DNA from 2 places in the Pseudalkalibacillus sp. R45 genome. Region 1 is predicted to be linked to the other one. Evidence: riboswitches for the same ligand, from Rfam matches in the RefSeq annotation. Region 1 holds a riboswitch; the other holds the start of a gene.

Region 1 (11,896 bases):
AATCTATAGGTTTCTCTCATATATGATTTATATTGATCAATTAACATTCAAGTTGACGTCATGACCATGGCACTGTTCTAAAACATTTGATGAAAAAATAGATTGGATGGTGAGGAAGGTGTTAAGTGGCAATGCAAAAATACTCAATACATGAATGGGAAATGCACGGAATTCACTTGTATGGAAGAGAAAAACGATTCTGGAATTTTCAATGCTCCAAATGCTATGGCATTCAATCGGTCGAAGATATCTTGAGGGCTGGCTATCAACCGAACCTGGCATATTCCTATTGCCAGACCTGTCATCATGAGGCGAAACAAGGAACGAATGGGAAAGGGAAACTGATAGAAGTGGATGACGATCTGCAAGTTGAGATATTCGATTTTGCTTAAAAAAAGGACTGTACCAGAAGTAGTAGCTTGAACTCTGGTGGCAGTCCCGTTTTTTTAAAAATCAACAACGAACATTATCTCATATTGAATGCAAAAGGCAGCCAGCAACAAAAATTAGAGGACATCTGTTCCGTTATCTGTTACAAAAATTGATGTTTTGGAAAAATAGAGGACAAATGATCCGCTATTTAGGTTAAATCCAGGTGCTTTCCCTTCGTTTTTCCTCAATAAGGTCTCTGGTGTCCTCTAATTTTGAGAAATAAGTCATTTTGAAGCAAATAAAGGTCTCCTATGTCCTCTAAATTCAAATTGTCCGTTACGGCATCTGTAACTGCAGTTATATTTTTGACTTTGTAAAAGAATGATCTTAGATCGCCCAGTTTCCGTCCTTGAAAAGTTGTACTTTTTCACCGTCATTTGTTTCAGCAACAATATCCAGGTCAGCTGATCCGATCATAAAGTCGGTATGGCCACGACTTTGGTTGACACCGCGTTCTTCCAGTTCTTCTTTGGATAGTTTACCGACATCTTTTACAGACATGGTAATTGAAGTTCCGATTGCAAGGTGGCAGGATGCATTTTCATCATAGAGCGTGTTGTTGAAAATGATTCCGCTGTTTGAGATCGGCGAGTCGTATGGTACAAGAGCTACCTCTCCTAGAAACTTCATGCCCTCATCGATTTCAAGTAATTGTTTTAACGTGTCATAACCCGTTTCCGCACTGAAATCGACAACTTTTCCGTCTTCAAACGTCAAGCTGAAGTTATCGATGAGATTCCCCATTGCGGATAAAGGCTTTTTACTTGAAACAGTTCCATTCACACCATTTTTATGTGGTGTCGTGAATACCTCTTCTGTCGGAAGGTTCGGTATGTAAGACGTATCGAAAGTCGATTCATGACCGCCGCCAATCCATAGGTGTTCAGGATGAAGGTCAATTGTAAGGTCTGTACCTTCGGATTTATAATGCAGCGTTTTGAAACGCTTCTCGTTCAAGTAATCTACTTTTTCCGAAAGTGTTTTACCGTGTTCTTCCCAAGCGGCTACAGGATTTTCCTGATCGATGCGGACCGTTTTGAAGATCGCTTCCCAAAGGGCTTCGATTGCTTCGCTTTCACTTTTATCAGGGAACACACTTTTCGCCCAGCCAGCTGTAGGGACACCTGCAATTGCCCAGTGAATATCACCGTTAAGCTGTGCTTTTGAGAAGTTTTGCAGCTTTTCGCCGCGGTTCTTCTGTACCCACATCAAGCGTTCTGGTGAAACTCCCCCATAAGCGTTAGGATCGTCTCCTGTAATGTTCAACAAGCAATCATTGTTCTCTGCGAAACTAGTATACTTGTCAATTTCCCACTGAGGCAGGTCATTCTTCAATGTTTCTTCAGATGCACCTTCCAAGTGGTAACGGGAAGTTACGGTGTCCTTCCAGTCAACATAAACGCGCTTACATCCGTTAGCGTAAGCATATTTTGTAACTTTTCGCGTAAACTCTTTTGCTTCAATCGGAGAAAGGATCAACAAGCGTTGTCCTTCTTGTATATTCAATCCGGTTTTTACAACGAGTTCAGCATATTGATCCAACTTTTCCTCAAACGTTTTCATAAAAAATCCCTCCTCTAGGAAAATATTATCATAGTTCGTTGAAAGGTGTTAGGGAAGAGGCATAGAATTGGAAAATTTCTGAGGAACAAACCAATAAATGGTACAATATAGAAAAGGGGTGGGTGAGAGGTGCCATTAGAAGCAGTGGTTTTTGGATTATTGAAAGTGAGTCTAGCTGCAATATTTTCAGTTATCTTATTTATGATGTTTAAAGATAAGCAACAACGATCCGCGTTTGTCTGGATTCTAATCCATATCTGTTTGAACTATGCTGCCATATTCTTTTTATCAAAAGTATTGGCAACAGATTATTCACTTGTTATGGCTTCTGGGGAAAATTCATTATTAATTGGAACCTCGGTACTGCTATGGTTCTTGAGTTTAATCTGTCTTGTAATCTCGGTTTACCAGTTTTCAGTATTAAGAAATCAGGCAGTCTATCAGAATAAGACAAAGTAGCATAAAAGGAGGAGGGGTTTTGCTGAAGAGGAAATCCGGGGACCGTAAAGATTGGGAGAGAATCACAAAAAGACGCTACGCTCAAAACTATCTTGATACGGAATCGTTTAAAGGATACATAACTTTATTGAAAATGGATGAGATAAAAGAACCGTTAAATGTACAGTATGGCGAACAGGAGCTTTGTATTGTGGACCAAGGATATAGTTGGCTTCAGCAGTTTCCAGATTACATGCATCATTCAGTGACGACTATGTTTGATGTAGATGGCAAAATCATACAATGGTATATCGATATTTGCTCTGAAGTTGGACTGGATGAAAATGGTGTACCTTGGATGGATGATCTATTCCTCGATATTGTCGTATTACCTTCGGGTGAAATCATTCTTAAAGATGACCATGAACTTGACTATGCACTGGAAATGGGGACAATAAATCTTACTCTTCATCAAATGGCCTTAAGTGAACGGGATGATATCCTCTCCAAATGTAAGCAAGGTAAGTTTTCTATCCTCGATCAAGCTAAAATGCATATGAAACTACTCCAGAAGTTAATAGAAGTGAAATCATGACTCGTAAAATGATTTGGTGTGTAATCGGTGTGGTTGTTTCGGCTTTACTTGTAGCAATCTTGCTTCCCGCTGTAACCCTGCACTTTGGGAAAGGTTATGGTGGTCAGGTGTATGGGTTTGAAAAAGGTGAGGAAGAGCACTATGCGGAACAGCCAAGTGACAATTGGGAGATCACCTTTTATGCCGTCACTTTTCACAATGAAGATATGTATACAGATCCACAATCTGTCATGGTAGTCAACTTTAAGAACGATGATCCGCCAAAAAACTTCACCTATTCGGTTGAAGGGACAGATGTGACTGAAACCAGTGACCTTCATGATGGCAAGGTGTACGTCCAACTCCCACAAAAATCAGTTGAACCGTTCTTATACGATCTATTTGAACAAGGTCCACAGAGCACTTTGAAGGTGAAAATGCAGTGGAGTACTCAAGAAGAGACGATCGAGCTGCCATTCCACACTTCATTCGGCAGACGACAATTTCCCTGGTATTTGAAATTCATGGAACGAGAACTGCGGTAAGGAGGAGGGGTTATTTTTAGATACATAGTTTTAGTTTGTGTGCTGGCATTATTGGCTGCATGTTCTCAAGGAGCAGCCCAGCAATTTGAAGATATAATCGATGTAAGCGATATTGAAGAAGTATCAATCAGCTTATTGGAAGAAGGAAGCTTTCGACTGGACGATCATGATGATATCAGTCGTTTCTATCAACTATTGGAAGGTAAAAGCTTTCAACAAGCAACACAGAATGAAGTAGCAGATATATTTAAGATGAGTAACACACTCGAACTCAAAACGATCAAAATCTATTATGGACTTCGTAAAGAATTTGATGGGTTTGGAATGACTCTTATAGAAGATGGAAGCATGGGTTTCATTGAATTTAAAGATGGAAAAGGGAGCCGTTTTTATAAACCTACCCGAAAGTCCACTGACTATTTTGAAGAAATTCTGACTTATTCTGAGGATAAGTTGGAAAACAGAAAGAAGGATGTTCAAGTTCTCGATTTATTGGAGGAAAAGGAAAATGGGGATAAGACGATTGAGGTGGAAATAATCGAAGGAAAAGGAAAGGTTCCTGGTGATGAATAAGCGTGTGATACGAATAATCGGGATTTTCCTTGGTGTTTCACTTGCCCTTTGGGGTTACACGTATTTTCAGAATTCTTCAATTGAAAAAGTGTTGGAGGGGAAGGATGTCCTGGACGTTGTTCCTATTTCCACCAATGATCATTTAGTGATTTATCAATCTGATCAAATGATTCACGGTGATCACTATTCTAAAGGAATACTTGGTTGGGGATTGGATGGTTCAAGTGCCCCGGCTATCATGAATCGTGCTGAGGATACGATTTTTCGAATCGATAATTTCAGTGTGATCTCAATAAACAATAAGGGATTTCTGTATGGTTATGTTGATCCAATGAAAATCAAACAGATCAGGTTCCAAAACGGTGACTTCAGCGTCAGGACCGATGTTAATTCCTCTTACTGGCACCTCCCTATGCTGAGTGAAGAGGTTAGTTTTAAGGCTCAACAACTGAGTGTGATTTTGGAAGATGGAACTGAAGTCTTCTATCCTTTCGAAGGTTTGAATTAAAGCATTGCATCAGCGAATGGGGTAGTGCATTTATGGAAGTGGAATAGTTGGAGCAGGTAAAAAAACTGAAGGGGCGATGGCTTTGCCGGTATATAACAAATTGGTTCGAGATCGGATTCCTGAAATGATTGAAAAGAGCGGGGATTCATACCAGACTCGTATTTTGGATGAAACGGCGTACATAAAAGCACTAGAGGAAAAAGCGTTTGAGGAACTTAAGGAATATCAGGGGGCAGCAGATGCTGAAGACGTACTTGAAGAATTAGTTGATTTGATCGAAGTCATTCATGCGTTGACAGAAGCACGTGGCTTCACGGTCGATGAATTGGAGTCAGTGCGGAAAAGCAAAGCTGAAAAACGAGGTGCATTTTCTGAGCGTGTTTTCTTAATCGATGTAAAAGTGAATGGGGATTAATGTATGAGCGGCTCTTCCTATTATGATCAACAGGATTTCTTGTACAATTTCAAAAAAGGCGAAATAGAGGAGAAAGTCCAAATAATGTGCTGGAAGGTCCAGCATTGATGTCCTTGATCAGGGAAGTTGGCGGTACGAACATTCTTGTTTGGCTGTGGCGATGGCCAGTTCGGGGCAGATCTTCTTTCTTTAGGAGCTTCTAGCTATCATGGGGTGGATGGATCAGAGAAGATGATTGAAGAGGCTGAACGAAATTTAATGGATACAACAGCAACCTTAGAGCGAGCTGATCTTAATGAAATACAGATTGAAGCGAACACGTATGATCTGGTTGTTTCAAGGTTCGTCTTCCATTACCTCGCTGATGTGTCGGAGCTTTTTCGAAAAGTCCATCATGGTTTGAAAGACGGGGGAAGTTTTGTGTTCAGTGTACAACATCCTGTTATAACAGCTTCAACGAAGAGCGCTGACGGAAAACAACGTACAGACTGGATTGTGGATGATTATTTTAGCCAAGGTGAACGAACAGAACCATGGATCAACCAACCCGTTACGAAATATCATCGCACCACAGAACAATATGTCAACGAATTACTCCAATCAGGGTTTTCGCTGGAAAATCTGAAAGAAGGGACCCCTGAACGGCACCAGTTCAGCTCACTAGAAGAATATGAACGTCGCAAACGGATACCGCTATGCCTAATCTTAGCGGCAAAAAAACGTTAAAAGTGCCAGGCACCGAATGAAGCCCTTAGAGCCCCAAGCACTCCAATTCGGTGCCTGGCACCAATCAGAACGTGTTGTGTGCCAAGGGGTTTGAAATGGTGCCTGGCACTTGAAAATTTTTGCAGGGTTATTGGGTTTTCTTGAAGAAAACTATTGTAGAAAATTATTTGATAAAGGGGTAGGAACGATATGAATCAAGTCGAAGAGACTGACAGGGTTACGTTTGTAGCAGAAAAAATACTAGAAAATAAACAGAAGATTGCTGATGATATCGTCAGGCTACGATTGGAAGCTGTTCAATCCGATAATGAATTCTTTATGAAGGATGCTTTGGAAGAGAGAGCATTGAGTTTGGTGGAATTGATCGGTACCAATTTGAAAAAAAGTGATCCTGCTGATTTCAATGAAGCGATCAGTTGGGGCAGCGAGAAAGGAAAAGAAGCTGTCGTGAAAGAGGTACCGATTACTGAGGCTCTTCAAAATACATTTTATTATCGAAAAGCGATTTGGATGTACATTGCGGAGATTGCAGAACAAGAAAGGCTAAGTGGGGAAACGATCATTAAAGTAGCGAACAGCTTGGATCCTGTATTGGACCAGGCGGTATTTGGATACAGCAAAAGTTATGTAGAATACAACCTGGAAGTCGCAAACAGGTACCAAAATACATTGATAGAACTTTCCGTACCGGTCGTACCTTTGTTTTCAGGTGTAGCAGTATTGCCGCTCATAGGTGATATTGATACAAATCGTGCAAAATCCATACAAGAAAAAGCGTTGGAACGTTGCGAGGAGTTGAAATTAGAGCGCCTGGTCATCGATTTATCTGGTGTTGCTGTTGTTGACACGATGGTTGCGCATCATATTTTCCAACTGGTCACTACGCTTAAACTCCTTGGTGTCAAAGCTTTAATTACTGGAATACGCTCAGCGGTTGCAATAACAGCTGTGAATTTGGGTATCGATCTTCAGGAATTGAATATTTATACTTCTTTACAGCAAGCACTTGATGCCCTGGGGTATGGTTTGGTTCGCGAAGAAAACATCAAATAATCAGGAAGGTAGGATCATATCAATAAATACATCAACTGGAACATCGTCCTGTTTTTACTTTTGTTACAATGGTTAGTCACTCCCTTCGGAATGCCCAACCCTGAGGACTTGTTATTGGAACGGGTCATGCTCGGACTTATTCTATTTTTTGAACTGATCAACGAATGGAGAAAGCTCATTCAGACGAAAGATGTGTTCGGGTTATATGCGCTGTTTATAGGTTTTTTGCTTACAATCCTTATTGTGGATTTGCTTTTAAAAGGTTATCAATCATTTGCATCAGCGATATTTGGGGTTGGGATGACCTCTTTGTTTGATAGGTACAAAAAAGATTTTAAAGCAGCACAGGAATACCAGCAATAACAGTAATTTGTTATTGAATAAAATCGTCTGTGTAATCCTGCCCAAGGGTTACACGGCCGATGCCTTCTTCTGCTAATTTTCTCTGTAGCTGTTCTAGTATAAATAGCGTGACCATTTCATTCAATTCTTCATTGGACAGTTCTTCTAGTTGCTCGAAAATTTCTTCTCGTGATTTGGCTTCCATCAGTCCGTAGACGATTGGATACATATCTTCTTCATCAGCTGAAAAATGGTATTTGAAGGTATTATAAATTTCATCGACCAATTTCATCTATCATCACCTCAAGGTTAATTTGCCCTTGACGACGCCCATCATTCACGTGTAAAATCTTGAAATTTTTCCGCATATTTTTTAAAATAATAATCATAATAGAAGATGTGTTCAACATTAGTGGGCTATAGCCAAGCGGTAAGGCAACGGACTTTGACTCCGTCATGCGCTGGTTCGAATCCAGCTAGCCCAGCCATACATAATGACACCCTTGATGGGTGTTTTTTTTATATTTGAAGAAAGTATAAATACTTTCTTCAATATAAGCGCAACTAAGGTACAGCCTGTGCTAAAGCTTGGTGGTGCCAAGTTTTCTTTATTGAGCGGATTGTTTGATACTGTATAGAACGCCTGTTACTGTAACGTTAACTGATAAAAAAGTATATCTACTCACTTTATTAAAGAAAGAGGGATGAATGATGGATCCACTATTTAATACAGGAAAACTAGGTAAAGTTGAATTAAAGAACCGTTATATGGTAGCACCGATGACCCGTGTGAGTGCGGAAGGCGAGGGACTAGCAAATCATCGGATGGAAAAGTATTATGAACGATATGCAAGAGGTGGTTTCGGTACGATTATCACAGAAGGGATTTATCTTGATGAATCTTACAGCCAGGGTTATCACAACCAACCTGGGATCGCAAACGAAAAACAAATGGAGGCATGGCGATCTATTGTTGAAACAGTTCAACATCATGGGTCTAAAATAATCGCACAACTCATGCATGCTGGGAGTCAAGCACAAGGGAACCGTTTTACAAATGAAACGGTCGCTCCTTCATCAATCACTCCAAAAGGAGAGCAGCTCCCTTTCTACGGTGGATCTGGTCCGTATAAAGAGCCGAAAGAACTCACGCTGGATGAAATTGAAAATGTGAAGAATTCCTTTGTAAAGGCAGCTATCTATGCCAAAGAGGCTGGATTTGATGGTGTCGAAATCCACGGAGCCAATGGCTATTTACTTGATCAATTCTTGACCGATTATTTGAACCATAGACAGGACCAATACGGTGGCTCCCTTGAAAAACGACTTCAATTCATGCTTGAAATCATCGACGTTGTGCGTCAAGCAGTTGGAGATGACTTTATGGTGGGGATTCGAATCTCACAAGGGAAAGTGGCTGATCAGGAATATAAATGGCCGAATGGTGAGAAAGACGCATTTACGATTTTTTCAAAGCTTGGTGAAACCACCCTCGACTACATTCACGTTACAGATAGAGATGGTTCTGAACCAGGCTTTGGAGTTGGAACGAAGACGCTGGCTGAGGCAGCCAAAGTATTCAGTCGTCTCCCGGTCATAGCTAATGGGGGATTAGGAGAGCAGGAGAAAGCACGGAAACTGATTGATCAAGATCAAGCGGATTTTATCAGCCTTGGTACAACCGCCTTGGCCAATCCGGATGCACCTAATCGCATCAAAAAGCAGGCTCCTTTAAAAGAATTCAATGCAAAAGAAATACTCATGCCGAAAGCTGAAATCAAAGACATTGAGTTGAAGGAAGAAATCATTACTGGTTAGAACACGGGAAAGATTAGCCACGTCGCATTTGGATATTCGTGGCGACTTTCCTTTTTCACATTGGTAAGTGTAAGCGGTTTCTAAAACGATTGACAAATAGGGTCGAAATCCGACATAATGGTATAAAATGAATATATGCGAATGAAGATCGTGGGAGAGTCGGACATTCCGACACCGAAGGAGCAAGTTCCAGAAAACCATGGAACAAATCTCTCAGGTAAACGAACTGCGATCGGACGCATCTCTGGAGAGCGCGAAAGCCACCAAAGGGGTAACCAATAATCTCTCAGGTAAAAAGGACAGAGCGGGTGAAATCACCTTCTTTGTCCTTTTTATTTTTTGTGTAAAAAAATAGCTCTCTTTGAGAAGGAGGCATTACAATGGGCTACAATAGTTGTTTTGATATAATCGGGCCGATCATGGTTGGTCCATCAAGTTCACATACAGCAGGCGCGGTTTGGATCGGCAGAGCGGCTTATGAACTTTTAGGCGGTGTGCCGGACCATGTTGAAATCAAGTTATTCGATTCTTTTGCGGAAACTTATCAAGGACATGGTACAGATAAAGCTATCCTTGGCGGTTTGCTAGGCTTCGATACAGAAGATACTCGAATCAAACATGCATATGATTTTGCCTCAGATGCCAATCTGAACTATGAGTTTGTGTTAGAGGAAAATTGCAAGGAGTTCGATCACCCGAATGTCGCGATTCTGACCGTTCAACTGGGAACCCGGAAAATAGTCATCGGTGGTGCGTCTGTAGGCGGAGGACTTGCTGAAATTTTCAGGATCAACAATTACAGGGAATTAGATATACCTGTAAGCACGTTTGACGATTTGAAAAAGATGGTCCGACGTATGGACGAAGAGGTTGCATGAAAGGGAGATGAGCGGTATGGATATCCAATCAACAGCCGATCTGCTCGATTTTTGCGAACGTGAAAATAAGACGATAGCTGAAGCGATGATCGAGCAGGAGCATGTGAAATCGGGAAAATCGAAGCAAGAGATTTTCGACATGATGAAAGAGCGATTGATGAAGATGCAGCATGCAGTTGAAGAAGGGTTAGAGGACGCATCAGAAGCACCGAGCGGAATTTCCGGCGGTGATGCCGTGAAAATGAAAGCCTATATTGAAGCGGGCGACGTTTTATCAGGTTCGATCATTAGTGATGCCATGGCTTGCTCAATGGCAACTTCAGAAAGTAATGCTCGCATGGGTGTGATTGTTGCTACCCCGACAGCTGGTGCTGCTGGGATTTTGCCAGGTGTGTTATTTTCCCTTCATAAAAATACCGACATGGAGCTAGATGATCTGGTCATGGGGTTGTTCACAGCAAGTATGCTCGGTTATATCATAGCTAACCGATCGTTCATCTCCGGTGCAGCAGGCGGTTGCCAGGCGGAAGTCGGCTCAGCAACTGCGATGGCAGCAGGTACGATCGTGGAATTAAAAGGTGGATCACCAAAGCAGGCGGTTCATGCTACAGCAATGGCGATGAAATCCTTGCTCGGGCTCGTCTGTGATCCTGTCGCTGGGTTGGTTGAGGTACCATGCATCAAGCGGAATGTCATCGGAACCTCGATTGCATTTTCTTCAGCAGATATGGCACTCGCTGGAGTGGAAAGTAGAATTCCATGTGACGAAGTGATCGATACGATGTATGATATTGGTAAGAACATGCCACGCCCTCTAAAAGAGACAGCATTAGGAGGATTGGCGATCACGCCGACAGGTCAGAAGGTGAAAGAGCGGCTATTCTCAAAAACCGGTCTTGTAAATCGACTGGGAGGAGGAAATCATGATGAACCTCAAAATAACGGAAATGGCACTTCACGAACTGAAAAAGCTGAAGTTGGCAACAGATAAAATTCTCCGTATCGATGCTGAAATGCAGGGTGGGTGCGGAACGATGATGAAATTCAAATTGATTGAAGACGATTCACGAAAGAGTGATTCAGTCATCCGATCAGAAGGGGTCGAGTTCTACGTCGATCATTTTACAAAACGGAATCTTGATGATGAATTGACATTGGATTACCATTCAGAGACAGGCTTTGTGTTCGAGTCTGAATGGGGACCCATGGGACTTGAATGTCATCTTGCTTGAAAACCGCCCGCCGTTTCGGGTGGTTTTTTTGTAGGTGTAAAAGAAGGCTTTGAAATTGCTCAAGATGACTCCCACCCATTCAAATATGGAAAGAATTGCGCGCAATTCTTCCTTTTATCAACACAAAAAGCCTAAGACGAAGGCTGTCAGAAGAGCTTATGTGCTTTACTATTAGTGCTTAAGCGTGAGTGTTGTACTGGGGATAAAAGATTGGGGTGGTGACGCGTTTAGGTTTAGGTTTGCACGTTAGGATGCGGGTCTATTTTACTGAATTGCTCAAGTTGCCCCGAAATTACTAAAGTTTGCCTAACGTTCACTAAAAAAAGTACTGACCCGGTTCAAGTCAGTACTTCGTTTAGGTTACTGCATTTGGTTCGTTGTTTGGTTAGACTGACCAGCAGCCATGCCACCCATAGTTCCCATTCCTGGAATCATGTTTTGCAATTGGCCACCTTGTTTTCCTGACATCATGTTGTAAGCAGCAGCTCCAATACCTACAGATGCGATGATAGGCAGCCATTGAATGTTTCTTCTGTTCATTTTGTAAATACCTCCCTTACTCAAGTGAACGAAAGACATTACTTATTGTGTTCTTCCGTGACCCCAACATGTTAGTAGAACAATCCCATTTTTACATGTAATAAGCATAAAGGCGAAAAATAGGATAAAGCAATCTGGGTACCCTAAGAATAAATTACTGACAAGGGATGTTAATGTTTAATGGTAAAACGCAGCTTATTTATTATCAGTATTTTACTGATTGTATTTTCCATATATGTGTTCGGGTTTGCCACTTCAC
Region 2 (11,896 bases), on a different contig from region 1:
ACAAGGAACCTGAGGATTCTAGGGTTTTGCATTTTCGAAATGATGAATTCAATAATGTCTGGATGCCACGTTTATACCGTCCTTTTCAGGATACTTGAACTCTGCATAATGCAGACGGTCTAGACTATATCATCACCCTCAGCATCATCTGTTAGGGGCCGGGCACTTCGAAGATCTTTTAGATCCCCTACTCTACTTCCTTAACAATTAAATTGTCAGGTTTCGATAGTCGTTGAACCTTCACCTGAATAGGTGCTTGGCTGCTGATTATCCAATCCAATCAATTTTTAGCATTCACGCTCACCGTTTCCGGTCACGTTGTAGCTTGAATGGCTCTAAGGACTTTTCAGCAATTCACCCGATTTCCTAGTCACTCATTGTCTGAATGACGCGGACTAGAGCAATTAATCCGCCAACATGATCATTTGTGCCCCACGCTAATTGTTACTCCTCTTTTTATTGAGGGGCCAGGTCATTTCTGCCTGACTCTCATGCTCTCACATGAGTTCGGACTATATCATCAAGGATGTTTTTACTATCCTTGTCCCGCGCTTCGAAAGGGTCGATTCCTGAACTTTCGATTTACTCGCACCATGTTTTCAACTTTATGAAAAATTAGGTGCTTTCAATAGTCTCTGAACGTTCATCTCAGTTTCCTAAGACGCTTCGCTGCTGATTGCCCATTGTTTTATCCTTGAAATTTTCAAGCATTCACGTTTGCTGTTGCCAGCCGCGTTGTAGCTTTCAAGGCTTTAGGGTGTTCCAGCAATTCACGAGATTTTAATCCCGCCGTTTGGAGCTAGTTAACGGGATCCACCTTGTTCAACAAGATGTGTAAGCTTCGCGATATCATCGAGCCACGATACCGATCCGGATGACTTTCCGTTTACGCCTTTTGCGAGTGTGTTCCTCGGTCTGAGCGTCGATCCATTCGTTCCGACTCCACCACCCCGGCTCATGATTTCCATCACTTGCTTCCGGTGGTCTGAAATTCCTTCTCTTGAATCTTGAACGAATGGCATGACATAACAGTTGAAGTACGTTACGTCTGTAGCTGCGCCTGCACCGTATAGGACACGGCCCGCAGGAACAAAGTTCAAATTCACAAGTTCATGATAGAACTTCTCGAATGATTCCTTTTTCTTTTCTTCTGTTTTTTCTACTGTAGCAAGACCTGTCGCATTTCGCTTTGCAATCTGCTCGTAATAGATTTCTAAGGGCTTATCAATCGTATCAAGGGATCTTTTTACGATTCCTGTCTCCATTTCCCCGGGCTTATCAACCACACCTCGGTAGTCTTCGTCTACTTTGACCTCCGCAAGTTTTTGCTCGCTGTCTATGGAAACGATGAATCCTAACCCTCTTGCAGGAAATTTCGGATCATCTTTGACAGTCAAGATGACAAAATCTCCTTCACGCAATGTCCGTTTCTCAGTATCCTTGAACGAATACCGGTCCAACATCACCAATCTTGATACCCCTTTGTGAGTGGTATGCATGTCCGATGTAATCGGATGCACCTGCTCAAATTTAGCAATGTCCTCATTCAACCGATCAATGTTGATATGATGTCGTTGCTCCCCTGTTACAATCGCCATCCAGGATCCTCCTCATGATATAATTTTTTCATTTCTATTCTTTTAAGTAGTTTCAATTTTAGGTTACCCAAATCATAGCACAGTAAAACACTAAACATCAATATATAGTGTACATTATTTTAAAATAATACAATATATTGTATGGACGAGAACGAATGATCTTAATCTTGTCAAAATCAAAAACATATAAAAAAAGTAGAAAACGAGCGAAAAATGTCCATATGACATATCAGACAATCGAAAAAGAGAAATTTACTCAGTTGCGAGATTTATTCTTTTTTGAACCTCTGGTGTCTGTTGAACTTTTCAAAAATCCTTCTTTTTCCCAATAAAAAAATTAAAAAACTGCGACCAGTTTTTGGTCACAGTTTTCAGTTAACGTCTAAATGTCCATTCATCATTTGCGTAGCGTCTTTCAATGATTTCATCAATATATTGATTTTGTTCTTCCGTTAGTACAAGTGGTATGAATTCCACATCAAGTCCTTGTTCGAATCCAGTCTTGAAAGCTTTCTTGGATTCCTCGATCGTCACTCTTTCATCACGAAGATCATTGATTGCTACGGCCTTCTTACTGAACGCTTTCTGCATGCGTTCTCTCACTCTTTCATTTGAAAACTTGAAGCAATCAAACAATTTGTCTTCATCAATATCAAGTAAAATCGACCCGTGTTGTAAAATGACACCTTTCTGTCTCGTTTGCGCACTTCCAGCAACCTTTCTGCCTTCAACGACGAGTTCATACCAGGATGGCGCATCGAAACAGACTGCTGAGCGCGGATTTTTCAGTCCTGCTTTTTCCTCTTCTGTCTTTGGTACCGAAAAATATGCTTCAAGACCCAGGTTCCGGAATCCACCTAAAATCCCTTCAGAAATGACCCTGTAAGCTTCTGTTACCGATTGCGGCATTTTAGGATGTTCTTCTGACACGATGACACTGTAAGTCAACTCTTTATCATGCAGTACAGCTCGCCCTCCAGTCGGTCTTCGAACAAACCCATAGCCGTGCTTTTGAACGGCATCAAGCTTGATTTCCTTTTCGACCTTTTGAAAATAACCGACAGAAAGCGTTGCAGGATTCCACTCATAGAATCTAACTACCGGTGGAATTTCATCTTTACTATGCCAATCTAGCAGCGCTTCATCCAACGCCATATTATAAGCTGGTGAGCATGCACCAGAATCGATAAAATACCATTGTTCCTTCATTTTATGTACGCCTCTTTCTTTATGCATTCATCATACATTTTTACCTTTCATAGTTTAACAGAAACCTATGAGCACATACAATTCATTGAATTTTAAAAACTTAGTTTTGCGAATAAGAAAATTCCTGTATATAATGGACATGGTATCATTTTAGAGAATGGTAGAAAGTTTCTAGGGGGAAGATTGAAATGGAATGGATTTTTTGGGCACTTCCAGCAGCCATCATCGTATATATGATCGTCGCTGGACTATATCAACGCAGACATTTGAAGACGTTGACTGAAGAAGAATTTCGCAGCGGATATCGTAAAGCTCAGCTGGTCGATGTTCGTGAACAGAAAGAATATGAAAATGGACATATTCTCGGAGCGAGAAATATTCCGTTGTCACAGCTCCGTATGCGTCATAAAGAAATCCGTAATGATCAGCCTGTCTACATGTACTGCGAAAGCGGAATGCGTACCGTCCGGGCTGCAACTGTTTTAAGGAAAAAAGGAATCAAGGATCTTTATAACCTTAAAGGCGGATTCAAAAAATGGAACGGTAAAGTGAAAAAAGGAAAATAGAATTGAAAAGATAGAATTGGTTAAGGGGCTGTCCTAAATCTTTTAGGACAGCCCCTTTCCTTTTCCTAGTTCTTGGTTGCACAAAGGTGTAAAAAGTAACCTTTGGCCGGATACCGATCAAAAGCGGCCGGATTATGCTCTTATTCCGCCGGTTTACCTTCTGCATCGGCCGGAATAAGTTTAAATTTTGAAATAGAAAAGGAACAGACCGCTCCGACCATACCGGAGAAGGCCTGTTCCTTTTTCATTATTGTTTTTCGTATCGTAGGATGGGTTTACGTGCAGCGGTTGTTTCGTCCATACGTTTGATGACTGTGTTATGAGGCGCTTGTTGCACGACCTCAGGAGATTCTTCAGCTTCTTTCGCAATTTGGATCATCGCATCGATGAACTCATCCAACGTTTCCTTTGATTCGGTTTCTGTCGGCTCGATCATCATACATTCCTCTACATTAAGAGGGAAATAGATGGTCGGCGGGTGATAACCGAAGTCCAGGAGACGTTTCGCCATATCCAACGTCCGCACACCAAGCTTCTTCTGACGCTTACCGGAAATGACGAATTCATGTTTACAATGCTGTTCATATGGAAGGACGAAATGCGGCGCAAGTTTGCGCATCATGTAATTCGCATTCAATACAGCATAATCGCTGACCTTCTTCAATCCTTCGCGTCCCATCGTCAGAATGTACGTATAGGCACGAACATTGATGCCGAAGTTTCCGTAGAATGGCTTCACGCGTCCGATCGAGTCTGGACGGTTGTAATCAAATACATAGCCTTCATCAGTTTTCGCTAATATCGGTTTCGGCAAGAATGGAAATAAATCTTCCTTTACACCGACTGGACCTGAACCAGGGCCGCCACCGCCGTGTGGGCCGGTGAACGTCTTATGAAGGTTCAAGTGAACAACGTCAAAGCCCATGTCGCCTGGACGTGTTCTGCCCATGATCGCATTCATATTCGCACCATCATAATATAACTTTCCGCCTGCTTCATGGACAATACGTGCCATATCTAGAATGTGCTCTTCAAAAAGACCAAGCGTATTCGGATTCGTCAGCATTAGGGCTGCTGTATCCTCGCCGACCACACGCTTTAAGTCTTCCAGGTCGACTAGACCGTTTTCATCTGACTTGACCGTTACAGCCTCAAAACCTGCAACCGTAGCAGAAGCTGGGTTTGTTCCATGTGCTGAATCTGGAACAATGACTTTCGTACGTTGATGATCCCCATTCTGTTCATGATAAGCACGGATCATCATCAAGCCTGTCCATTCTCCATGAGCACCGGCTGCTGGTTGAAGCGTGACTTCATCCATTCCTGTAATCTCTTCAAGTGAAGTTTGCAGGTCATAAAGCATTTCCATCGCACCCTGTACCGTGTCTTCATCCTGATAAGGGTGGATGTGAGCAAATCCAGGAAAACGAGCTACATCCTCATTAATTTTCGGATTATATTTCATCGTACAAGATCCAAGTGGATAGAATCCAGAATCCACACCATGATTACGTTTCGATAATGCGGTGTAATGGCGCATGATTTGAAGTTCAGATACTTCAGGCAGTTCCGGCTCTTCATCACGGAGATATTCAGAATCAATCATTTCTTCAATGGGAGTTTCAGGCACGTCTAATTCAGATAAGCTATAACCTACCCGTCCTGGTTTAGACAATTCAAAAATGAGTGCTTGGTTTTTTTTGTTGCTCATTGGACTCCCCCCAATTCTTTTACAAAGGCATCGATTTCTTCTTTCGTGCGCTGTTCCGTTACAGCGATCAACATATGCTGATCAAGATCCGGGTAATATTGTCCGAGATCGTAACCACCGACAAATCCTTTTTCCAAAAGCGCTTTGTTTACTTCTTTGACCGGTTTGGAGACTTTTACGACAAGCTCGTTGAAAAAGGCACCTTTAAAACGGACATCCATACCCGCTTCTTCAAGCTTTTTCTTTGCATAATGAGCTTTTTGAAGGTTCTGTACAGCGATTTCCTTGATTCCTTTTTTACCTAAAGCTGTCATTGCAACCGAGGCAGCAAGCGCGTTCAAAGCCTGGTTCGAACAGATATTGGATGTCGCTTTGTCACGACGGATATGCTGTTCACGAGCTTGCAGTGTAAGAACGAAACCGCGTTGACCTTCTTCATCGGTCGTTTGGCCGATTAGACGTCCTGGCACTTTACGCATCAATTTCTTTGTGGTCGCAAAATAACCACAGTGCGGTCCACCGAATGCAGCTGGAATACCGAATGGCTGAGCGTCACCAATGACGATATCTGCGCCAAGTTTTCCAGGCGGCTTAAGTGCGCCCAAGGATAGCGGGTTACTGGATACAACGAACATTGCTTTTTCTTGATGAACGATTTCTTCAATTTCCTTCAAAGGCTCGATTTGGCCGTAAAAGTTCGGATATTGGACGATGACACAAGCTGTATCTCCATCAACAACACCTTTTAATGCTTCCAAATCCGTTGTTCCATTCGTTGCTTCTACTTCCACTACTTCAAGGTTCGGCCCTTTCGCATACGTATGAAGAACACTCAATGCTTCAGGATGGACACTTTTCGAAACGACAACCTTCTTTTTACGCGTATGAGCAGCACTCAAGAAAGCTGCTTCTGCCAGGGCTGTTTGTCCATCGTACATCGAAGAGTTGGCAACTTCCATTCCGGTCAACTCGCAAATCATCGTCTGGAATTCAAAGATTGCTTGAAGTTCCCCTTGTGAGATTTCAGGTTGATACGGTGTGTAAGCCGTATAGAATTCAGAACGCGAGATCACGTGATTGACGATCGATGGGATATAGTGATCATACACTCCTGCTCCAAGGAAGGAAGCATAGTCCTTTGTATTTACGTTCTTTCCAGCTAATCCAGACATCTTCTTCATCAAATCGTTTTCCGGGATTGCCTCTGAGATGTTCAAGTCGCCTTTGAACCGTACATTTTCAGGGATATCATTAAACAGTTCATCAATCGAATCAATTCCGATTTCTGCTAACATTTCCTTTTCGTCTTGCTCTGTCATTGGTAGGTAACGAAATTTCACCTTTTATTCCCCCTCTTGATTAACGTTTATAGAAAGGTGCTTTTACGACTTCTGCTTTCAAGCGTCGTTTACGGACTTGGACTTCGACTTCTGTTCCAAGTTCTGTGTACTTCGAATCGATCAAAGCCAACCCAAGGTTCTTACCTAGTGTAGGAGATTGCGTACCAGTGGTGACTTCGCCGATCTTTTCATCATTTTTGAAAACGTCATAATGTGTTCGTGGAATCCCTTTATCTATCATTTCGATTCCGACCAATTTCCGTTTAAGTCCATCTTCTTTTTGCTTGATCAACGCATCTTTACCGATGAAATCAGCTTCTTTTTTCAGCTTGACTGCGAAACCGATCCCTGCTTCCAATGGTGAAATCTCAGCTGTCAGCTCTTGACCATATAAAGCAAGCCTAGCTTCAAATCGTAAAGTATCACGTGCACCAAGTCCGATTGGAAGAACCCCAGCTTCTTTACCTGCTTCTAAAATGGTTTTCCATAGCTTGGCAGCATCTTCACTGTCACAATAGATTTCAAAACCATCTTCACCTGTGTAGCCTGTGCGGGATACCAATGCTTTCGTACCGTCGATTTCCACGTCTTCCGTAAACTTGAAGAAACCAATTTGAGATAAATCATATTCTGTAAGCTTCTGTAGTACTTCCTCTGCCAGTGGTCCTTGTAATGCTAATTGAGCAACTTCATTCGAAATGTTCTGAATTTCAACATTCCCTTTCTGGTTGTTCACAAGCCAGTCATAGTCTTTTTCAATGTTTGCAGCATTAACGACTAAAAGGAAATCATTTTTCCCACGCTTATATACAAGAAGATCATCAACTGTCCCGCCATCTTCGTAGCACATTGCGGTATATTGAGCGCCGCCTTCTTTCAACTTCGAAACATCATTGGTCATTACATATTGTAGAAAACCTTCAGCGACCTCACCCTTAACTGTGATTTCACCCATATGGGAGACATCAAACAACCCGGCTTTAGTCCGTACTGCTGCGTGTTCTTCCTTGATACTTGAGAACTGGACAGGCAATTCCCATCCACCGAAATCGATTACTTTCGCTCCATATTCTTTATACAGCTCAAACAATGGTGTTCGCTGTAGGGATGACATGAGCATCTCTCCTTCAATTTTAAATTTTCAGCTGATCGTGTATGTCTTTGCTCGTTTGTTCAATAAGTCATACCTTTAAGACCTGTTAAAAATCACGCTTCCCCTTAAAGAAAACTTGGCTTAGCCAAGCCTAAGCGTTGGCTGAGCCTTAGTTCCTCGAAAAAGCAATCGCTTTTCCTTCGTGCGGAGTATTGCTTCCGAAGCCACCAGCTTGTGCGCTTATATTGAAGGAAGCATTTATACTTTCTTTAAATGAAAAAAAGAGAGGACAAAGAAGACTTTTTAACAAGCCCTCTCTGTCCTCGTACCTGAAAGTTTGATCGCAGAAGAACGTTCCACGACTTTCCCCTTTGGTGGCTTCGCAATTGAAGCACTCTCCAGAGCTGCGTCAAACAAGAGTCCGTTTGCCTGAGAGATTCACGATAAGCTTGCTCCTTCGGCGCTACCTTAAAGGTAGACTCTCCCCTTGTTCTCACTCGCAAATATGTGATTGAACTTAAGAAATTCACACTCTATAAAGACGAAATCGATAACAGCTATTATATTTCTGGGTTCGCTTGTTCATACTAAGTATGAATCTAGTTATATCTTATCATCGAAGAACGTATAATCGCAATTATCTTTTCCATGAAAGCGTTCTATTTTCAATATAAACGAACATTACATACAAAAGAACTATGATTCGTTCGATAATCAACCTAATTTAACAGAAAGGGTTTTCGTGTATGACTTTTAATATCGAGCATGATCAATCCTGGAGTACAGATTTCCTTAAACGCTTGGACGAAGATGGTCCATGGGCAAATTGGGAGCTTTATAAACTTGCTTTAGAAGCGGAAAAAAGTTTAGTTATCGATGATTTTCTTGGGCTGCAAGCGCCGAAGCATATTCCGCATGTCCAAATACTTCCTCATCAATTGGAGGTTGCACGAAAAGTCATTGAAGATATGAATGGAAAAGGAATCCTGGCAGATGAGGTCGGTCTAGGGAAGACGATTGAAGCAGGATTGATCACGAAAGAATACATGATTCGCGGGTTAGCGAAGAAAATTTTGATTCTTGTCCCAGCTTCACTCGTTCTGCAATGGACACATGAATTGAATACGAAGTTTCTCATTCCTGCTGTCCCGCAAAAGAAATCGTATGTGTGGGAACAATATGATGTAGTCGTCTCCTCGATCGATACTGCAAAGAGAAGCCCGCATCGTGAAATCGTTTTGGATCAGGACTATGATCTTATCATCATAGATGAAGCACATAAGCTGAAAAATAAGAAGACGAAAAACTATGAATTCGTCCAACACTTAAAAAAGAAATATTGTCTTCTTTTGACTGCCACACCGATTCAGAACCGTATTGAAGAAGTTTTCAATCTTGTTTCATTATTGAAACCGGGCCACCTCGGTAATGAAGAGTATTTTGATGAAGCATACAGATCCGGAAAATACGATGTTCAAAATGAGGTAAAACTCAAGCAGCTGATCAATAAAGTCATGGTACGGAACAGACGGGAAGATACTGGCTTGAAATGGCCGAAACGTTTTGTCAAAACGGTACCTATAACACTTTCACCGACCGAGCGTAAACTCTATGAATCCATCACTGAAGCTCGAGCGAATACAGCATATGAACAACAACATGCGTTTTCCACAATCACCTTGCAGAGGGAAGTCTGCAGCAGTCGTGAAGCGGTTTTCCTCACATTGAAGGCGATGTCCGAAAAAGAGGGGATCAGTGAAAATGCTAGACAGACCGCGATCTCATTGATGCATGAAATCGAGAATGTTGATCGCAATTCGAAAGCCGAGAAAGCACTCGAGATCATCCAGTCCATTGATGATAAAGTAATCATATTTACAGAATACCGAGCAACACAACTATATTTACAATGGTACCTCCAACAGCATGGCATCAGTTCTGTTCCATTCCGGGGAGGATTTAAACGGAACAAAAAGGATTGGATGACGCATCTTTTTAGAAACCATGCTAAGGTCTTGATTGCGACTGAAGCAGGTGGTGAAGGGATCAATCTGCAATTTTGCCAGCATATCATCAACTACGACTTGCCATGGAACCCGATGCGGATCGAGCAACGGATCGGACGTATACACAGGATCGGTCAAGAACATGATGTCTACATTTACAATTTTGCAACTGAAAATACAATTGAAGAACATATCCTTAGACTTTTATATGAAAAAATCAATCTATTTGAAAATGTGATCGGAGATTTGGATGAAATCCTCTCTCGTGTGGGTATGAAGAACATTGAGCAACACATACGTGATATCTTTTGTGAATCCGACACAGATGGTGAAATCAAGATCAAAATGGACAATTTGACATCATTATTGACCTATTCCAATGATGAGGGGGATGCTTATGCTTCAGAAGGACATTCATGAATTTTTGGATCGTTATTTCACAGCAAATGAATGTGAGATCCTTGAACGCCGAGACAACCATCTGCTTCATGTACAGCTAACGATTGAACTGGATAAGCTATTGATGAACCGCCCTTTTTATTGGCATTATCAAGAGTTGACAGGGGCAGATCCGAATCCGATGAAACTGATGTTGAAGACGGAACAAACAGAAGATGATACGGAAGGTGAATTCATTCACTTCGGGTCGCCGAGGCTGCACCAGATTTTCCAATCGACTCGTCAGCTCGGCTCATATATCCGGCTTTTCGAGAACGTCCAGCAGAATGAAAGTTCGTATGTCCCACTGGTTCCGTGGCTAGGCTTGAATATAAAGGTCTCGTATCAATGTGATCGGAAGAAGGATTTTCTCCATTCGATCGGTTTAAATCTGATCAATGGGATGATGGTGAGTGAATTTCAGGGCTTATTGGAATCTAAACCTTTGACCCCGAAAATTCCGGACTATTGTTACACGATGAGTTCCTTGGTCAAACCTGTCAGCGGCATCAAAAGAATCGAACAATACATCGACCACGTCATTGAATCCGATGATCCACAATGGTCAATTGAAGCCAGAAAACGGTGGAAGGAAGATGAAGAACTGTTGGATCACTTTTATCAGGATGCTGAGGAACTCCCGGAAAGCTATCATTTGGAGAAACAAGCGCTGAAAGACCTTTATGAACCTAAAGCAGTCGTACAAATCATCAACGGCGGCATGTTCTATCTGTCTAATAGTACAATGATGAATTAGAGCTCTTTCAGCAAAAGCGGTAGTAGCTTGCAAATAAGTTAAATGCAAAAGCTCTTTTTTAAAGATTGTTGCTTTTGAGTCATTTTTTAAAAAACACCTTTTGCAAGTTGATTGGAGAGCAAGGTGCGAGACTCCTACGGGATCAGCGGGACAGGTGAGACCATTCAATGTCGCAAAGCGACGAATGGGCTCACCGCACGCCCCGAGGAAAGCGAACATCCTGGAGCGGAAATCAACGACTTTCAAGAGCAACAAAGTTTGCGAACACAGCCAATGAAAATGAGGGAGCGACCAAGATGGCCGATCCCTCATTTTTTTCATTTTCGTTTTATGAACATTGTAATCGCCATCGGTAATAAACCGAACCATTTAACGGAACGTGGCGGTTTATGTTCTTTACGTGTTTTTCTCTGCTCTACCCGGTCTTTCTTGGGTTGATCTACATACCGTACAAATTGTTGCGTCAGGAATTTTACGAAATCATTCGTCGACACCGAAATCACCCGTTTTTATTACTCATTTTAGACAATTTAGAGTGTTTTTATCCATGCAACAATTTCTTCTGCAATCTGGTCGACAGACTTTCCATCTGTTTGAATCATTAAATCAGCGTCCTCATAATAAGGTTGTCTTTTCTCAGCCAACTGTTGAATTTCATTTTTCGTTTTCCCTTTTGCGAGGGGGCGATCATCTAGCTGTGAAAGCCTCTCATAAATCGTGTCGACTTCCGCTTCTAAATAGATGACATATCCATGCTTCTTCATATGAGTGCGATTTTCTTTCCTTACAACCGCTCCCCCACCTGTAGTAATGATCACATCAGATGTAGGTAATTCTTGAAGTGCACGCTGCTCTTCATCTCGAAAATAGACTTCTCCTTTTCGTTCAAAAATGGAAGGAATCGCCCAAGCCAATTTCTCTTCAATATAGTTATCCAAATCAATGACCTGAACATTCATCTTTTGTGCTAATTCTTTTCCTACTGAAGTTTTTCCTGCTGCCATGAATCCTGTTAAATAGATTGCTTTCACTATACCACCATCCATTGTACAACTTCTTGGTTAACATAATTATAATACAATAAACCTGTCTTTCTTCCACTTTCGTTCAACTGTAGATCAAAACGGACTGCATAAATGTCATCCGGCATTTGGGTGACTTTGTAATCCACTATTCCA

The links. Region 1 has a riboswitch for glycine ahead of ACTWQL_RS15970 (serine dehydratase beta chain). Riboswitches for the same ligand answer to the same signal wherever they lie in the genome.
Region 2: it holds a riboswitch for glycine, as region 1 does, so the genes downstream of both, gcvT (glycine cleavage system aminomethyltransferase GcvT) here and ACTWQL_RS15970 (serine dehydratase beta chain) in region 1, are expected to answer to the same signal.

What each region holds. Positions count from the first base shown of each region.
Region 1 is NZ_JBQQCL010000009.1:95,005-106,900, forward strand. Features, by position in the region: gene ACTWQL_RS15900 (VVA0879 family protein) at 132-392, shown strand; gene ACTWQL_RS15905 (aminopeptidase) at 760-1,995, opposite strand; gene ACTWQL_RS15910 (hypothetical protein) at 2,125-2,454, shown strand; gene ACTWQL_RS15915 (DUF402 domain-containing protein) at 2,474-3,028, shown strand; gene ACTWQL_RS15920 (hypothetical protein) at 3,025-3,552, shown strand; gene ACTWQL_RS15925 (hypothetical protein) at 3,592-4,125, shown strand; gene ACTWQL_RS15930 (hypothetical protein) at 4,115-4,633, shown strand; gene ACTWQL_RS15935 (nucleoside triphosphate pyrophosphohydrolase) at 4,716-5,048, shown strand; gene ACTWQL_RS15940 (class I SAM-dependent DNA methyltransferase) at 5,175-5,774, shown strand; gene ACTWQL_RS15945 (STAS domain-containing protein) at 5,964-6,827, shown strand; gene ACTWQL_RS15950 (hypothetical protein) at 6,888-7,190, shown strand; gene ACTWQL_RS15955 (DUF6154 family protein) at 7,201-7,461, opposite strand; tRNA gene ACTWQL_RS15960 (tRNA-Gln) at 7,583-7,657, shown strand; gene ACTWQL_RS15965 (oxidoreductase) at 7,881-8,987, shown strand; glycine riboswitch at 9,129-9,226, shown strand; glycine riboswitch at 9,227-9,300, shown strand; gene ACTWQL_RS15970 (serine dehydratase beta chain) at 9,368-9,865, shown strand; gene sdaAA (L-serine ammonia-lyase, iron-sulfur-dependent, subunit alpha) at 9,882-10,856, shown strand; gene ACTWQL_RS15980 (iron-sulfur cluster biosynthesis family protein) at 10,789-11,097, shown strand; gene ACTWQL_RS15985 (hypothetical protein) at 11,458-11,637, opposite strand; gene ACTWQL_RS15990 (alkaline phosphatase family protein) at 11,818-11,896, shown strand, end outside.
Region 2 is NZ_JBQQCL010000007.1:60,744-72,639, reverse strand. Features, by position in the region: partial or broken gene ACTWQL_RS13550 (vitamin B12-dependent ribonucleotide reductase) at 1-68, opposite strand, end outside; partial or broken gene ACTWQL_RS13545 (ribonucleotide reductase N-terminal alpha domain-containing protein) at 807-1,598, opposite strand; gene ACTWQL_RS13540 (lipoate--protein ligase family protein) at 1,974-2,807, opposite strand; gene ACTWQL_RS13535 (rhodanese-like domain-containing protein) at 2,996-3,373, shown strand; gene gcvPB (aminomethyl-transferring glycine dehydrogenase subunit GcvPB) at 3,621-5,084, opposite strand; gene gcvPA (aminomethyl-transferring glycine dehydrogenase subunit GcvPA) at 5,081-6,424, opposite strand; gene gcvT (glycine cleavage system aminomethyltransferase GcvT) at 6,444-7,538, opposite strand; glycine riboswitch at 7,925-8,014, opposite strand; gene ACTWQL_RS13515 (DEAD/DEAH box helicase) at 8,264-9,943, shown strand; gene ACTWQL_RS13510 (YqhG family protein) at 9,921-10,718, shown strand; gene ACTWQL_RS13505 (YqzE family protein) at 11,036-11,212, opposite strand; gene ACTWQL_RS13500 (shikimate kinase) at 11,249-11,764, opposite strand; gene comGG (competence type IV pilus minor pilin ComGG) at 11,749-11,896, opposite strand, start outside.